One region of the Pseudomonas sp. NFACC46-3 genome, then DNA from elsewhere that is predicted to be linked to it. Evidence: predicted binding sites of a transcription regulator. Region 1 holds the regulator's gene; each other region holds the start of a gene.
The links. Region 1 encodes sigma-54, which starts transcription at its own class of promoters, with help from an activator protein. Its sites were predicted from a motif close to ANTGGCATNNANNTTGCTNT; they were not measured.
Positions count from the first base shown of each region.

Region 2: a site for sigma-54 is predicted at 1,485-1,504, ahead of BM300_RS09265 (circularly permuted type 2 ATP-grasp protein). Genes of this name have one in related genera too.
Region 3: a site for sigma-54 is predicted at 1,426-1,445, ahead of BM300_RS16295 (CmpA/NrtA family ABC transporter substrate-binding protein). Genes of this name have one in related genera too.

Region 1 covers NZ_FOTH01000031.1:35,404-37,672, forward strand. Annotated here, with positions in the region: gene lptB (LPS export ABC transporter ATP-binding protein) at 1-307, shown strand, start outside; gene BM300_RS24290 (RNA polymerase factor sigma-54) at 472-1,965, shown strand; gene hpf (ribosome hibernation-promoting factor, HPF/YfiA family) at 2,042-2,269, shown strand, end outside.
Region 2 covers NZ_FOTH01000006.1:95,079-97,347, reverse strand. Annotated here, with positions in the region: gene BM300_RS09270 (alpha-E domain-containing protein) at 1-34, opposite strand, end outside; gene BM300_RS09265 (circularly permuted type 2 ATP-grasp protein) at 44-1,453, opposite strand; gene BM300_RS09260 (ribonuclease E inhibitor RraB) at 1,841-2,182, opposite strand.
Region 3 covers NZ_FOTH01000015.1:56,332-58,600, forward strand. Annotated here, with positions in the region: gene BM300_RS16290 (ANTAR domain-containing response regulator) at 1-66, opposite strand, end outside; gene BM300_RS16295 (CmpA/NrtA family ABC transporter substrate-binding protein) at 81-1,292, opposite strand; gene BM300_RS16300 (helix-turn-helix domain-containing protein) at 1,536-2,269, shown strand, end outside.

The DNA.
Region 1 (2,269 bases):
CGGTGAGCGGCGTCGCGCGGAAATTGCCCGCGCCCTGGCCACCGCACCGAAGTTCATCCTGCTCGACGAACCGTTCGCTGGCGTGGACCCGATCTCGGTAGGTGATATCAAGCAGATCATCCATCACCTCAAGGCCAAGGGGATCGGCGTGCTGATCACTGACCACAACGTGCGCGAGACGCTGGATATCTGTGAAACCGCCTACATTGTCAACGATGGCCAACTGATCGCCGAAGGCGACTCCGCAGCCATCCTGGCCAATGAGCTGGTCAAGGAAGTGTATCTGGGCCATGAGTTCCGCCTGTAATCACAAGTGTCTGGCGAATTGTCCGAGCGTCGTTTAATTTTATTGTGGCGACGCTCTAGGCAAACACTTCAGTTTCAGGCATATAATTTGCTTAAGTTTGGCGCTTCGGCGCCCTGTAGTGGATGGCGCATGTGCGCCGGCTAATAAGGTGTTAAGCCCCTGCCATGAAACCATCGCTAGTCTTGAGAATGGGCCAGCAGCTGACGATGACACCGCAGCTGCAACAGGCCATCCGCCTGCTCCAATTGTCGACCCTGGACCTGCAGCAGGAAATCCAGGAGGCCCTGGAGTCCAATCCGATGCTCGAACGCCAGGAAGAAGGCGACGACTTCGACAACACCGATCCGCTGGCCGACAACGTCGAGCAGAAGACCAACACCGAAATCCCGGAACCGACCTACCAGGAAACCGCCCCGACGGTGGACAACCTCGAGGACGGCGAATGGAACGAACGCATCCCCAACGAACTGCCCGTGGACACGGCCTGGGAAGACGTCTACCAGACCAGCGCCAGCAGCCTGCCAAGCAGCGATGACGACGAGTGGGACTTCACCACCCGCACCTCTGCGGGCGAAAGCCTGCAAAGCCACCTGCTGTGGCAGTTGAACCTGGCGCCGATGTCCGACACCGATCGCCTGATCGCCGTGACCCTGATCGACTGCATCAACAACCAAGGCTACCTGGACGAGACCCTCGAAGAAATCCTGGAAGCCTTCGACCCCGAGCTCGACATCGAGCTGGACGAGATCGAAGCCGTCCTTCATCGCATCCAGCAGTTCGAACCGGCCGGCATCGGCGCCCGCAACCTGGGCGAGTGCCTGTTGCTGCAACTGCGCCAGTTGTCCGCCAAGACGCCGTGGCTGGCCGAAGCCAAGCGGCTGGTCACCGATTACATCGACCTGTTGGGCGGCCGCGACTACAGCCAACTGATGCGTCGCATGAAGCTCAAGGAAGATGAGCTGCGCCAGGTCATCGAACTGGTGCAGAGCCTCAACCCGCGCCCCGGCTCGCAGATCGAATCCACCGAACCCGAATATGTAGTCCCCGACGTGATCGTGCGCAAGCACAATGATCGCTGGCTGGTGGAGCTCAACCAGGAGTCGGTGCCCAAGCTGCGGGTCAACGCCCAGTACGCCGGCTTTGTGAAGCGTGCCGACACCAGTGCCGACAACACCTTCATGCGCAACCAGTTGCAGGAAGCGCGCTGGTTCATCAAGAGCCTGCAAAGCCGCAACGAAACCCTGATGAAAGTTGCCACCCAGATCGTCGAGCATCAGCGCGGCTTCCTGGAGTACGGCGATGAAGCGATGAAACCGTTGGTCCTGCATGACATTGCCGAGGCAGTGGGCATGCACGAGTCGACGATTTCCCGGGTAACCACCCAGAAATTCATGCATACCCCTCGGGGTATCTATGAATTGAAATACTTTTTCTCCAGCCACGTCAGCACCTCCGAAGGCGGCGAATGCTCATCCACGGCCATCCGCGCGATCATCAAAAAACTGGTGGCCGCGGAAAATCAGAAAAAGCCGTTGAGTGACAGCAAGATCGCTGGTTTACTGGAGGCACAAGGCATTCAGGTGGCCCGCCGCACCGTCGCCAAATACCGCGAATCCCTCGGGATCGCGCCTTCGAGCGAACGCAAGCGGTTGATGTAACAGGCCACGCCACAGCGTTCCAGTGGCAGGCATTTCTGCCTGCCGCTTTATGCACTGGCAACGAAGGAGAAGCTGTATGCAAGTCAACATCAGTGGACACCAACTGGAAGTGACCGAACCCCTGCGCACCTACATCGGCGAAAAACTCGACCGATTGGAGAGGCATTTCGACAAGATCACCAACGTGCAAGTCACGATGAACGTCGAGAAGCTGCTGCAGAAAATCGAAGCCACGCTGCATATCCCCGGCGGAGAAGTGGTTGCCAACGCAGAGCACACAGACATGTATGCCGCGATTGACCTG
Region 2 (2,269 bases), on a different contig from region 1:
TCCAGTACAGGTCCGAGGCGGTTCTACTCAGCATGGCAGCTCCTCAATCCTCGACTACCCAAGTATCCTTGGTCCCACCGCCCTGGGATGAATTCACCACCAGGGAACCTTCGCGCAGCGCCACCCGCGTCAGCCCACCAGGCACCACGCGGGTCTCGCGCCCCGACAGCACAAACGGCCGCAAGTCGATGTGGCGCGGGGCGATGCCGTTTTCGACAAAGGTCGGACAGGTCGAGAGCGGCAGCGTCGGCTGAGCGATATAGGCGTGCGGCTTGGCCTTGATCCGCTCTCGGAAGGCATCGATCTGCGCCGTCGTCGCGGCCGGCCCCACCAGCATTCCGTAACCGCCGGAACCCTGGGTTTCCTTGACCACCAGGTCGGGAAGATTCGCCAGCACGTGGGAAAGTTCAGCAGGATTACGACATTGCCATGTAGGGACGTTCTTCAGAATCGGCTCCTCGTCCAGGTAAAAACGGATCATGTCGGTGACGAAGGGGTACACCGACTTGTCGTCCGCCACGCCCGTGCCGATGGCGTTGGCCAGCACCACGTTGCCGGAACGATAGGAGGACAACAGGCCCGGCACCCCGAGCATCGAGTCCGGGTTGAAGGCCAGCGGATCGAGGAACGCGTCGTCGAGGCGACGGTAGATCACATCCACCGCTTTCGGGCCGTCGGTGGTGCGCATGAACACTTTGTCATCACGCACGAACAGGTCGGCGCCTTCCACCAACTCCACGCCCATCTCTCGGGCCAGGAACGCGTGCTCGAAGAACGCGCTGTTGAAACGCCCCGGCGTGAGCACCACGACACTGGGATCGTCCAGCGGGCTGGCGCTTTTCAGGGTGTCTAGCAGCAGGTTCGGATAATGATCGATAGGGGCGATGCGCTGGGCGGCGAACAGTTCGGGGAACAGGCGCATCATCATCTTGCGGTCTTCGAGCATGTAGCTGACGCCGCTGGGCGTACGAAGATTGTCTTCGAGCACGTAGTACGTGCCGTCACCGTCGCGAACCAGATCGACACCACAAATGTGGGCATAGATGTCGCGGTGCAGATCAAGCCCCTGCATCGCCAGTTGGTACTGCTCGTTGACCAGCACCTGTTCGGCGGGAATGATGCCGGCCCGGATGATCCGTTGTTCGTGGTAGAGGTCGGCCAGGAACATGTTCAGCGCCTTGACCCGCTGGATGCAGCCGCGTTCGACCACCCGCCATTCACTGGCCGGGATGCTGCGCGGAATAGTGTCGAAAGGGATCAGGCGCTCGGTCCCCTGCTCGTCCCCGTAGAGCGTAAACGTAATGCCAGCACGATGAAACAACAGGTCGGCTTCGCGCCTGCGTTGCGCCAGCAGCTCACCAGGCGTTTCAGCCAGCCAGCGGGCAAACGCCTGGTAATGCGGGCGGACCTGGCCGTTGGCATCGTACATTTCATCAAAACCGCTGCGGATCATGCCGTACTCCTTGTCACCCTGGCAGCAAGGCTTCGCAAGCCCCGTGCCATCGGCATAAACGCTTTATGATCAACGGGTTGGATTCTCCTCTGACAGGCCGCGCACTTTTCTAGTGCAACAAATGCCCCCACCCCGCTGCCCCCGCTTCATTGCGACGCAGGGGCGTCGCTCTGCTGAGCATAGTCTCGGAAAAACGACGCGACTTGATCTGGATACAGTTAAGTACAAAACCTGGGGAAGTGATTGTGGTGTGTCAGCGAGTAATGATGTTGATCGTGCAGCCGCCATCGCGAGCAAGCTCGGCTCCCACAGGGACTCTCGTTAGCTCACAGACATGAAAACGGCCGACACAAGGTCAGCCGTTGCTGTGGTTGCGGTGAGTGACTGTCAGGCCTGCAGGCGCCGGATCTCTTGCTTGACACCCCAGCCCTCGATCACACCACCCAAGGGTTCGACGACTGCCTCAAAGTCTTGCTCGAAGTCGCCAATGTCATCGTAAGTGGCGTACATCACCCGGCTCAGTTCCAACGACCAAGCCCCATCGTCCCGTGCACTGATCTGCGCGTTCAACGATTCTCCCCGAAAATGACCTGCCGCCCTGCGCGCCCGCTCCTCGTCCGGGAAAATGGCGTAGAACTCAATGGGATGGAATCGGGAAAAATCGAAACCGCCTTCTTTCATGCGGCGCAACACGCTGGTGCTGATGTCTTCTTGATAGGCTGTGCTCATGAAACGTCCTCCTGAAACCAATGGATAGACTTTCCGTCTTCCCGTGCGTGAAGCCCTCAGGCTGCAAGCGGTACGGCATCAAATGGC
Region 3 (2,269 bases), on a different contig from region 1:
AATCAGGGCGGCTTTGAGGCGGCCGACTTTTTTCGCGGTGTCGTTGATCAGCAGGATACGCAGCATGGTCGAGGCTCCTGTCAGCGGCTGGCGAAAAGGGGAGCCGCATCGCTCAAGGCGTGCAGTTTGAAGCTGCGGGCATACTTGGCCGGGTCCGAACCGTCCCAGGTGGTGCCATCGATCAACTGGCTGCTGCGCATGTCCTGGCGCGGGGACGCGATGCCCAGTGCGCCAGCGGCTTCACGGTACAGCTTGAGCTGCTGGACGTCCTGGGCCACGGCCAGGTAATCCGGGTCTTCGCGCAACAGGCCCCAGCGACGGAACTGGGTCATGAACCACATGCCGTCGGACAGGTACGGCAGGTTCACCTCGCCATTGCCGTGGAAGCGCATGGCGTGGGGATCCTGCCAACTGTTGCCCAAGCCATCGGCATAGATCCCCAGCAAGCGCGGCTCGATGCAGTCCAGTGGCGCGTCGAGGTATTCGGGCGCGCTCAACAGTTGTGCGGTGCTGCGACGGTTTTCGCTGCTTTGTTCGATGAAGCGGCTGGCTTCGAGGATCGCCATCACCAGGGCCCGGGCGGTATTGGGGTACTGCTCGACGAATGCGCGGGTGCAGCCCAGGACTTTTTCCGGGTGATCGGGCCAGATGGTCTGGGTGGTCGCAAGGGTAAAACCCAGGTTCTGCTTCACCGCGCTGGCGCACCAGGGTTCACCGACGCAAAAACCGTCGATACGTCCGGCTTGCAGGTGCGCGATCATTTGCGGCGGCGGCACCACGACGCTGTCGACATCCGACAAGGGATGGATGCCCTGGGCGGCGAGCCAGTAATAAAGCCACATGGCATGGGTGCCGGTGGGGAAGGTCTGGGCGAAGGTCAGTTTCGGGCGAGTTTGGTGCACGTGCTGTTCCAGTGCCTCAGGACTGGTCACGCCCTGGGCCTGCAAGCCATGGGACAGGTTGATGCTCTGGCCGTTCTGGTTCAGGCCCATCAGCACGGCCATGTCGGTCGGCGCGACGCCGCCGATCCCCAGGTGCACGGCGTAGATCAGGCCGTAGAGGCTGTGGGCGGCATCGATTTCACCACTGACCAGCTTGTCCCGCAGGTTGGCCCAGGACGTCTGGCGCTTGAGGTTCAGGGTCAGGCCATAGGGTTGGGCGAAGCCCTGGGTGGCGGCCACCACGACTGGGGCACAGTCACTCAAGGCCATGAAACCCAGGTCGACTGCGCTCTTTTCCGGGGCATCGCTGCCGTTGACCCAAGCCAGGGGGTTGGCTGGAACTTCATTCATCGCGCATCACCTTCCACGTAAAAAAAGCGCCGTACCCAGCGCTGCCAGGGCAGGGCCGGATGACGACGCCGTTGTCCTTTAAATCAGTGTGGCACTCATTCCGCCATTGGCATGGGCGCCGATGAACGAAAAGGGTGCAAGGCATATGCCAGTGCGTGCCCCATCACCTTTCCATCAAGATTCAAGACGCCGGGTCTTTCATCCTGTCGGCCCTTCCAAGGCTACGTAGCAAAGGAGACCGGCGTGCAGGACAAATCATCTCGCTCCACGGCATTGCCTGAACAGCGCGAACGGGTGCTGCACCTGCGTGTCGCGCAAAGCCCGGTTCAACTGAGCGCCGCGAGGTTTGGCGTCAGTCATCGCCTGCCGGTCGGTTGGGAAGGGGTGGTGGTGGCGGGTGATTCGCTGCGCTGGAGTGGTGGCCCGTTGCAGGTCCAGCCTGTGACTGCGGCGCCGCTGGTGAAGTTGCAGGCTTTTTTCGACATGAGCAATGCCTTCGTCGAGGTCGGGCAACGGGGGGCAGTTGGACCGTGGGCCCTGTTGCCGGTGACCGAGGAAGTCGTCCGCTCCCAGGAACGATTCGAACGCTGGTTCATCGGCCAGGCGCTGGGCGGCACCGCGGCCTATCACGCGGCTGCCAACCTGTTGCGGCATCACGAGAGCTACGGGCTCGTACGGTTTTTATTGGAACAAGGCACGCACAGCGAAAAGCTCAACACGCTGGCCCAGCGCTACGGCGTGTCGGTTTCGCATTTTCGGCGGCTGTGCCAGCAGGCCTTGGGGAGCGCGGCCAAACCGGTGTTGCGCGGCTGGCGCACGGCCCAGGCGCTGCTGAACATGAGTCTTCAGGACGGCTCGCTGACCGACGTGGCGCTGGAGTTCGGCTTTGCCTCCTCTTCACACTTTTCCAAGGAAGTCCGCGAACTGGTGGGTTTCGCGCCCAGCAGCCTGGCGGATATCACCTACCTGCCAGGCAA